One region of the Halobacillus shinanisalinarum genome, then DNA from elsewhere that is predicted to be linked to it. Evidence: riboswitches for the same ligand, from Rfam matches in the RefSeq annotation. Region 1 holds a riboswitch; each other region holds the start of a gene.
What was found. A riboswitch is a leader RNA that binds a small molecule or an ion and turns the genes downstream of it on or off. The one in region 1 is predicted to bind cobalamin.
Positions count from the first base shown of each region.

Region 1 (2,272 bases):
CAAAGAATTCGACCATATCGTTGCGTTCAAACTCTCCATGTATGAGTACATCGAGCCCGATTTCCTCCTGGCGTTTTATCCATTCGTAAGTGTTCTCTTCAATAAACGATTGATAATATTCATCAGACCATTCCCCTCTTCGCCATTTCAGCCGTGCCTGACGAATTTCTTTTGTTTGTGGGAGACTACCAATCGTTGTTGTCGGCAATAGCGGAAGCTCGAAATAATCTTGATGTATTTTCTGGCGACTGGAATAGTGGGTTGAACGTTTTGGTTCAATATCTTTCCATAACTCTACTTCCTTTTGAACGTCTGCTTGATTTCTACTGGAAGACTTCCATAGTAATTCAATACACCGTGTACGTTCTTCTATATTTTTTTCAATCGTATGCCTACCATCATTTAGCCCTTCTGCTAACACTGTCACTTCTTCAAGCTTTTGGTCAGCGAATGACAGCGCATTTTTTATGACAGGGTCCAAGTCCTGTTCGGTGGTTACAGTTACTGGAACATGTAACAAACTGCAAGAAGGCTGTACGATAAGTCGATCTTTTTCAACTTCCGAAAGGAGATGTTCAAGTTGTGCGTATTTTGTGTCTAAATCTTCACTCCAAATGTTTCGGCCGTTAATCACCCCGGCAGCCAGATATTTATCTCTAGGGAAACCGTGCTTCTTCAATGAATCTAGATTGGCTCCCTCATCATGGACAAAATCAAGGCCTATCCCGGCAACTGGAAGGGAAACGACCTCCTTGTAATGATCAACGGATTCAAAATACGTTTGGAGAAGGATCTTTAAACTTGAAACACCATTTTGCATAGAGTCATATACTTCTCTAAATAACTGTATATCATCTTTGGTCATCGGCGTTGTTAGGATAGGTTCGTCCACCTGCACCCATTCGGCACCAGCTCTTTCTAGCTCATGAAGAACTTGTATGTATAGGGGGACAAGTTTTTTCAGCAGATTTTTAAATTCCTCTTTCTCATAACCCTTCGCCAATTTCAAAAATGAAACAGGACCCAGTATAACCGGCTTTCCTATGATTCCGAGTTTTTCTTTAGCTTCCAAAAAGTAATGTAACAGCCGATTCTCCGTTAGTGTTGGCTGGGCATCCGATTCAATCTCAGGCACAATGTAGTGATAATTTGTGTTAAACCACTTTGTCATTTCAGATGCCACCGCTTCATCATTACCTCGAGCGATATCAAAATACAATTCTATTGGCACTTCCCCACCCTTGTGTTGAAAACGGTCAGGTATAAAACCAAACATAACTGCTGTATCAAGCACATGATCATAAAGACTAAAGTCACCAACAGGAATGAGATCAATACCGATGTCCTGTTGCTTTTGTAGATCGTTTGTACGCAAATTCTCCATTTCAGACAAAAATTCACTTTTAGTTAAGTTTTCTTTCCAAAACTGTTCTAGGGTTTTTTTCCACTCTCTCTTTTCGCCTATTCTTGGATAACCAATCGTTGAACTTAATACTTTCGTCATCTTCATTCCTCCATTTTAAGTTTTGTAGACTAATAAAAAAATCTCCCTTTTTAAGAGAGATGGTCATGCAGCATTGGCAAATTCAAACTGTGGAAACAGCCTGAACACGTTACGCTCATAACACCTCCCTATACCTCGTAGGTTTAGTGCATTGTCTCAGGCAGGTCTCCTGACTCCATGATCTTCACTCCCCTGCGCCTTCCCACCCTTTTCTAACAAAAAGATAGTGACACTTCTGCAGGTAGCTACCATTTACAGTGGCGGGACCGTGCCGGATTTTCACCGAGCTTCCCTTTTAAGTTGAATAAGTTACAACACCTGAGTAATCAACGGTATTTAGTTTTCTATGCATGTATGTGTATTGAAATAAGAAAAAGCCTCTCTATATTTAGAGAGGCTTACACATACGCACCCCTCTTATTTCCCAAAGCATTTGCTTTGCTGGAATTAGCACATTATCAACGACTAAACGCTGACAGGTTGCCGGGCATCATAGGGCCAGTCCCTCCGCCTCTCTGAATAAGAGTTTTAATTTAGTTGGTTAAAGGCATACTAGCATGAGGTGAGATAACTGTCAATGTTTTCTGACAAAGATAAAATATAGTTCGCTTTCCTTAAATGATGTCATTATATAGTAAACCCTCATCAAACTGAATAATTTTCAGTCTCTCTGTATTTTTTATGAAAATACTTTTGTACATCTCTTCTCCCTGTTCATTTTCAAAAAGGGCCACGCGTTTATGCGAGTTATCCTCCATTATTTGAATC
Region 1 covers NZ_CP095074.1:3,347,009-3,349,280, reverse strand. The annotation lists gene metE (5-methyltetrahydropteroyltriglutamate--homocysteine S-methyltransferase) at 1-1,504, opposite strand, end outside; cobalamin riboswitch at 1,647-1,841, opposite strand; SAM riboswitch class I at 1,919-2,030, opposite strand; gene MUO14_RS16610 (hypothetical protein) at 2,119-2,272, opposite strand, start outside.

Region 2 (2,272 bases), 1.2 Mb from region 1:
TGCCATTTATTATGAACAAAATGGAAAATCATTTCGGCTGCGCAAAAACGCCTTAGTTGAAGAACTTGATACAAATAACGAGGCGGAGTATGCTGCCCTTCATCTCGGATTACAAGAATTAGAGCTTTTAAAGGTCCATCACTTGCCTGTTACATTTGTCGGTGATTCCCAGGTTGTTATCAACCAATTAAATGGAGAATGGCCGTGTTTGGAAGAAGAATTGTCAAAATGGGCTGACAGAGTTGAAAGTAAATTGAAGCAGCTAGGCATTCATCCAGATTATGAACTTATTTCACGAAAAGGGAATCGGGAAGCGGACAGACTAGCATCACAAGCCCTAAAAGAAATTGAAATAACGAGTACAATAGAGACAAATCGTGAAGAATAATTTACTATGAAGCTTTATACAAAAAAGACCGCACTTCTGAATTCTGAAGATAGGGTGGGTATCTCATTACCCAGAAACAGTTTACTACTAGTAGGTTACTTTCAAACAATTGCCAATTTTTGAAAGTGGTGATATACTCTACATGAAACTAAATACGATGTAAAAACAGGTGCGGATAAAGAACTTATTTATCTGCTTAAAAGGGAAGTTCGGTTAGATTCCGACGCTGTCCCGCAACTGTATTTGGGAGCGATTCGAAAAAACCACTGTTTTCATGGAACATGGAAATGGGAAGGTTCGAGGAGCGATGACCTTAAGCCAGGAGACCTGCCTGTTTTTAGCAAACATCAATACCTACGAGGATAGGGGGTGTTAAGGGCGACAAAAGGAAGCATGCTTTTTCAATGTGGATAAGCATGTCTATTTTAGTAATCTTTCGTGACTTAACAACTTCTATCGGGAAGTTGTTTTTTTATTGCCGTTTTTTCAGCCGCATGATATTCAGATGGGAGTGTAAGAATGGAAGATCTAAAAGTTCATTCGAGGAATTTTATGCCCTATGAAATGGGAAAGGGTGTGTTTACACCCGAAGATTTCATGGACGAGGAAGATTTGATATCGAAAACAACAGAAATGTTTGTGAAACAAGAAATTGCCCCTCAATTGGAGTCTATTGAAAAGCATGATTATAAAGTTGCCTGCCAGCTGTTTGAAAAAGCTGGAGAACTAGGTCTGCTTGGTATTGAAGTGCCGGAGTCCTATGGCGGTCTTTCTTTAAATAAAAAACTCTCTGGACTTGTGGCGGAAAAGATGGGGTATGGGGGCTCATTCAGCGTTTCGTTTAACATTCATGTTGGAGTAGGCACTTTGCCCTACATTTATTTTGGTACAGAAGAACAAAAACAGAAGTACTTACCCAAATTAGCTGCTGGGGAATGGATTGGCGCCTATGCCCTGACGGAGCCGGGTGCTGGTTCGGATGCTTTAAATGCACGTACCAGTGCGATATGGAAGGATGAAGAATCAGCCTGGGTGTTGAATGGAGAAAAGCAATGGATTACAAATGCTCATGTGGCGAATGTCTATGTTGTCTTCGCTAAAACCAAGGAAGGAATGACCGCCTTTATCGTCGAACGATCGTTTGATGGCGTATCCATTGGGTTGGAAGAAAAGAAGATGGGAATCAAAGGGTCTTCCACAGCAACTTTGATTCTTGAGGATGTATCCGTGCCTAAAGAAAATGTATTGGGGGACGTAGGGAAAGGGCATCGGATTGCCTTAAACATTTTAAACATGGCCCGCCTAAAGCTTGCCTTTTCAAATATTGGATCCGCAAAACAATCGCTTGAGTTGACTACTCAATACTCAAAAGAACGGAAACAGTTTAATCGATCGTTACTTGACTTTACGATGATTCAAGAGAAGATTGCCAACATGGCCGTTTCTATTTACGGAGCTGAGAGTGCTGCCTATCGAACAGCTGGTTTTTTAGATGACGCCATGGAAGACCGCGACGAGAATAATGATAGTAACGGGAAAAATTCAGGGTATGCCATGGAATGTGCCATGAACAAAGTATATAGCTCAGAAGTGTTAGACAACATTGTTGACGAAGCTGTACAAATTCACGGTGGTTATGGATATATGGAAGAATATCAAGTCGAGCGGCTTTATCGTGATGCCAGGATCAGCCGGATATTTGAAGGAACAAATGAGATTAATCGTCTAACGATTTCAAAAATCTTAATTAAAAAATTTAATTCATCACAAGTGACTACGATGGACACAGCAAATGAGATCCATAAGGACAAGAATCGACAGTACATTCAACTGTCTAAGCACTTGTTAACTCGATCTTTGAAAGCGCTTACGGAAACGTGCTTA
Region 2 covers NZ_CP095074.1:4,558,812-4,561,083, forward strand. The annotation lists gene MUO14_RS22610 (ribonuclease H family protein) at 1-388, shown strand, start outside; cobalamin riboswitch at 539-737, shown strand; gene MUO14_RS22615 (acyl-CoA dehydrogenase family protein) at 908-2,272, shown strand, end outside.
Region 2: it holds a riboswitch for cobalamin, as region 1 does, so the genes downstream of both, MUO14_RS22615 (acyl-CoA dehydrogenase family protein) here and metE (5-methyltetrahydropteroyltriglutamate--homocysteine S-methyltransferase) in region 1, are expected to answer to the same signal.

Region 3 (2,272 bases), 1.1 Mb from region 1:
AATAACCGAGCCGAGAAAAGATCCCATGACGATCCCTGTCAAGATGAGCGTCTCGATAGAAAGTGTTCGATCAAGCATGCGTGCAAATCCAATAACGAAGAGCAGTGTAAGGACTGCCGTGCAGATGCTGACAATGGGGAGTGTGAAGGAGGCGAAAACCGGTAAAGAAAATCCCACAAACAGAACCAACACTGCTCCGACAGACGCACCCGAAGATACACCTAAGGTATAAGGGTCAGCTAGCGGATTTTGTAGTAGACCTTGAAAAGAAGCCCCGGCTATAGCTAGTGATGCACCCACTAAACCAGCTAATACGACGCGTGGCAAGCGAACATCCACAATAATACTGATGTTTATAGGATCAATATTTGATTGATAGGGACTTATCGTTTCTGCTATCGCCCCAATGATGACAGGAAGCGGAATAGGTACACTGCCAACAGCCACTCCTGCCAGCCATGCACCTACTAAAATGATTACGCTTCCTATATAAGCTAACGGTTTATTCATCACCGAACGTTTCCGGATAAACAGCTTCAGCCAACCGCTCTATCCCTTCAATCAAACGTGGACCCGCACGTGTAACAAGATCAGAGTGAACGTCATATACCTGTTTCTTCTCGTTTGCCGGTACTTCTTCCCAGCCTTCTCTAGAAAGCACTTTTTCTACAGGTTTCTCTGTATAATAGCCATAGGTTGTAATGATGACATCTGGCTGTAAGTTAATAATGGCCTCCTCATTCATTTTCACCCATCCTTCTTGGTTTGCAGCAGCATTCTCTGCATTGATCGCTTGGAGCATATGATGCATGAATGTACCCGTTCCAGTTGTATAAATTTCCGGAGCCGGAGACACTTCTACAAATACACTTTTAGGATCTTTGATCTCAGAGGCTTTTTCCTTAATTCCTTTAAGCTTATCCTTCATTCCAGTTACAATGCTGTCCGCTTTCTCCTGCTCATTTACCAATTTACCCACCGAGTGAATCGTTTCATAAACACCCTTAAAATCAGAGGCGTTCTTCACAACATAGACCGGAATCCCCGCATTACTAATTTGGTCAAGCGCAGCCTGAGAGTTATGAGCACTTGAACCGTGCGCAAGAACGAGATCAGGTTTTAATGATAAAACTTTCTCGGTATTAATTTGCATCCCGCCAACTCTATCAATCTCCTTGACCTGCTCAGGGTAGTTATCGTGATCTGACACCCCGACAACCTGTTCTCCTGCATCAACGGCAAACACAATTTCTGTGTTACTTGGAATCAATGAAACAATTCGTTCAGGGTCTTCTTCCAGAACCACTTCATTACCCGCAGAATCTTCTACGGTCAGAGGGTAAGTCGTTCCTTCTTGACCTTGGGTTTCTTCTGTAGTTGTATCACTCATGCTTTCCTCTGGCTGACTTGAGTTCTCATTGCTTGCACAACCTACTAGCAAACCGATCGTCATCAGAAGTATAAATATGTAATTTGATAGTCGTTTCAAGTTTATCTCTCCCATAAATTAAAAAATTTTTGAGCACAAAAAAACACATCCCGCAATGATGATGTGTACACAAAAGGATTTTGCAATGACGCTAAAGCACATACACGACAGCTTCCTTTTTTACTATACACCTCCTATCCGCGTAGGTATTGGTGAGAAAAACAGGTAGGTCTCCTGGCTTATGGTCATTGCTCCCTGCTCCTTCCCATGCTTTTCACACAGTGGAATCGTGCAGGTTGCTCGCAAATACAGTGGCGGGACCGCGTTGGATTTCAACCAACTTCCCTATTAAGTGATGAATGACATCACGCCTGTTTCTTCCCCTATTCAACTATCTACCATTCTACTAAAGATTATGAAAAAATGCTTGGTTTTTAGACTTTTTTTGTCAAATATCTTCCTTATGGTATGTAACAACATGGTTGATTACATTCATAAGGAAACGGATCAACATAATTATACAGAAAACGCTAATGAATGTGTACACCCAGGTCCACGTATAGTACTCAACTAATTCAGTATACCTTTCAAGAAGGACTTCGATTGAAAGTCAGAATAGAAGTGTAGATGGCGCATTGTAAGGCAATACGCGAATAGCTTGAGTGAAAAGTTGTTTGATAAAAGTAAATACAAACGATTGGAACAAGGATCATTTCATATAACAGACTAGAACTAAAATATTGACTGAATAGGTTGACAGGATAATCGATCATTTTTTCCTCAACAACTATAACACCTGCAACGGTAGCAATATAGGAGGTCATGAAGAAAATGATAATTTTG
Region 3 covers NZ_CP095074.1:2,241,468-2,243,739, forward strand. The annotation lists gene MUO14_RS11015 (FecCD family ABC transporter permease) at 1-510, opposite strand, end outside; gene MUO14_RS11020 (ABC transporter substrate-binding protein) at 503-1,489, opposite strand; cobalamin riboswitch at 1,637-1,819, opposite strand; gene MUO14_RS11025 (CBO0543 family protein) at 2,017-2,272, opposite strand, start outside.
Region 3: it holds a riboswitch for cobalamin, as region 1 does, so the genes downstream of both, MUO14_RS11020 (ABC transporter substrate-binding protein) here and metE (5-methyltetrahydropteroyltriglutamate--homocysteine S-methyltransferase) in region 1, are expected to answer to the same signal.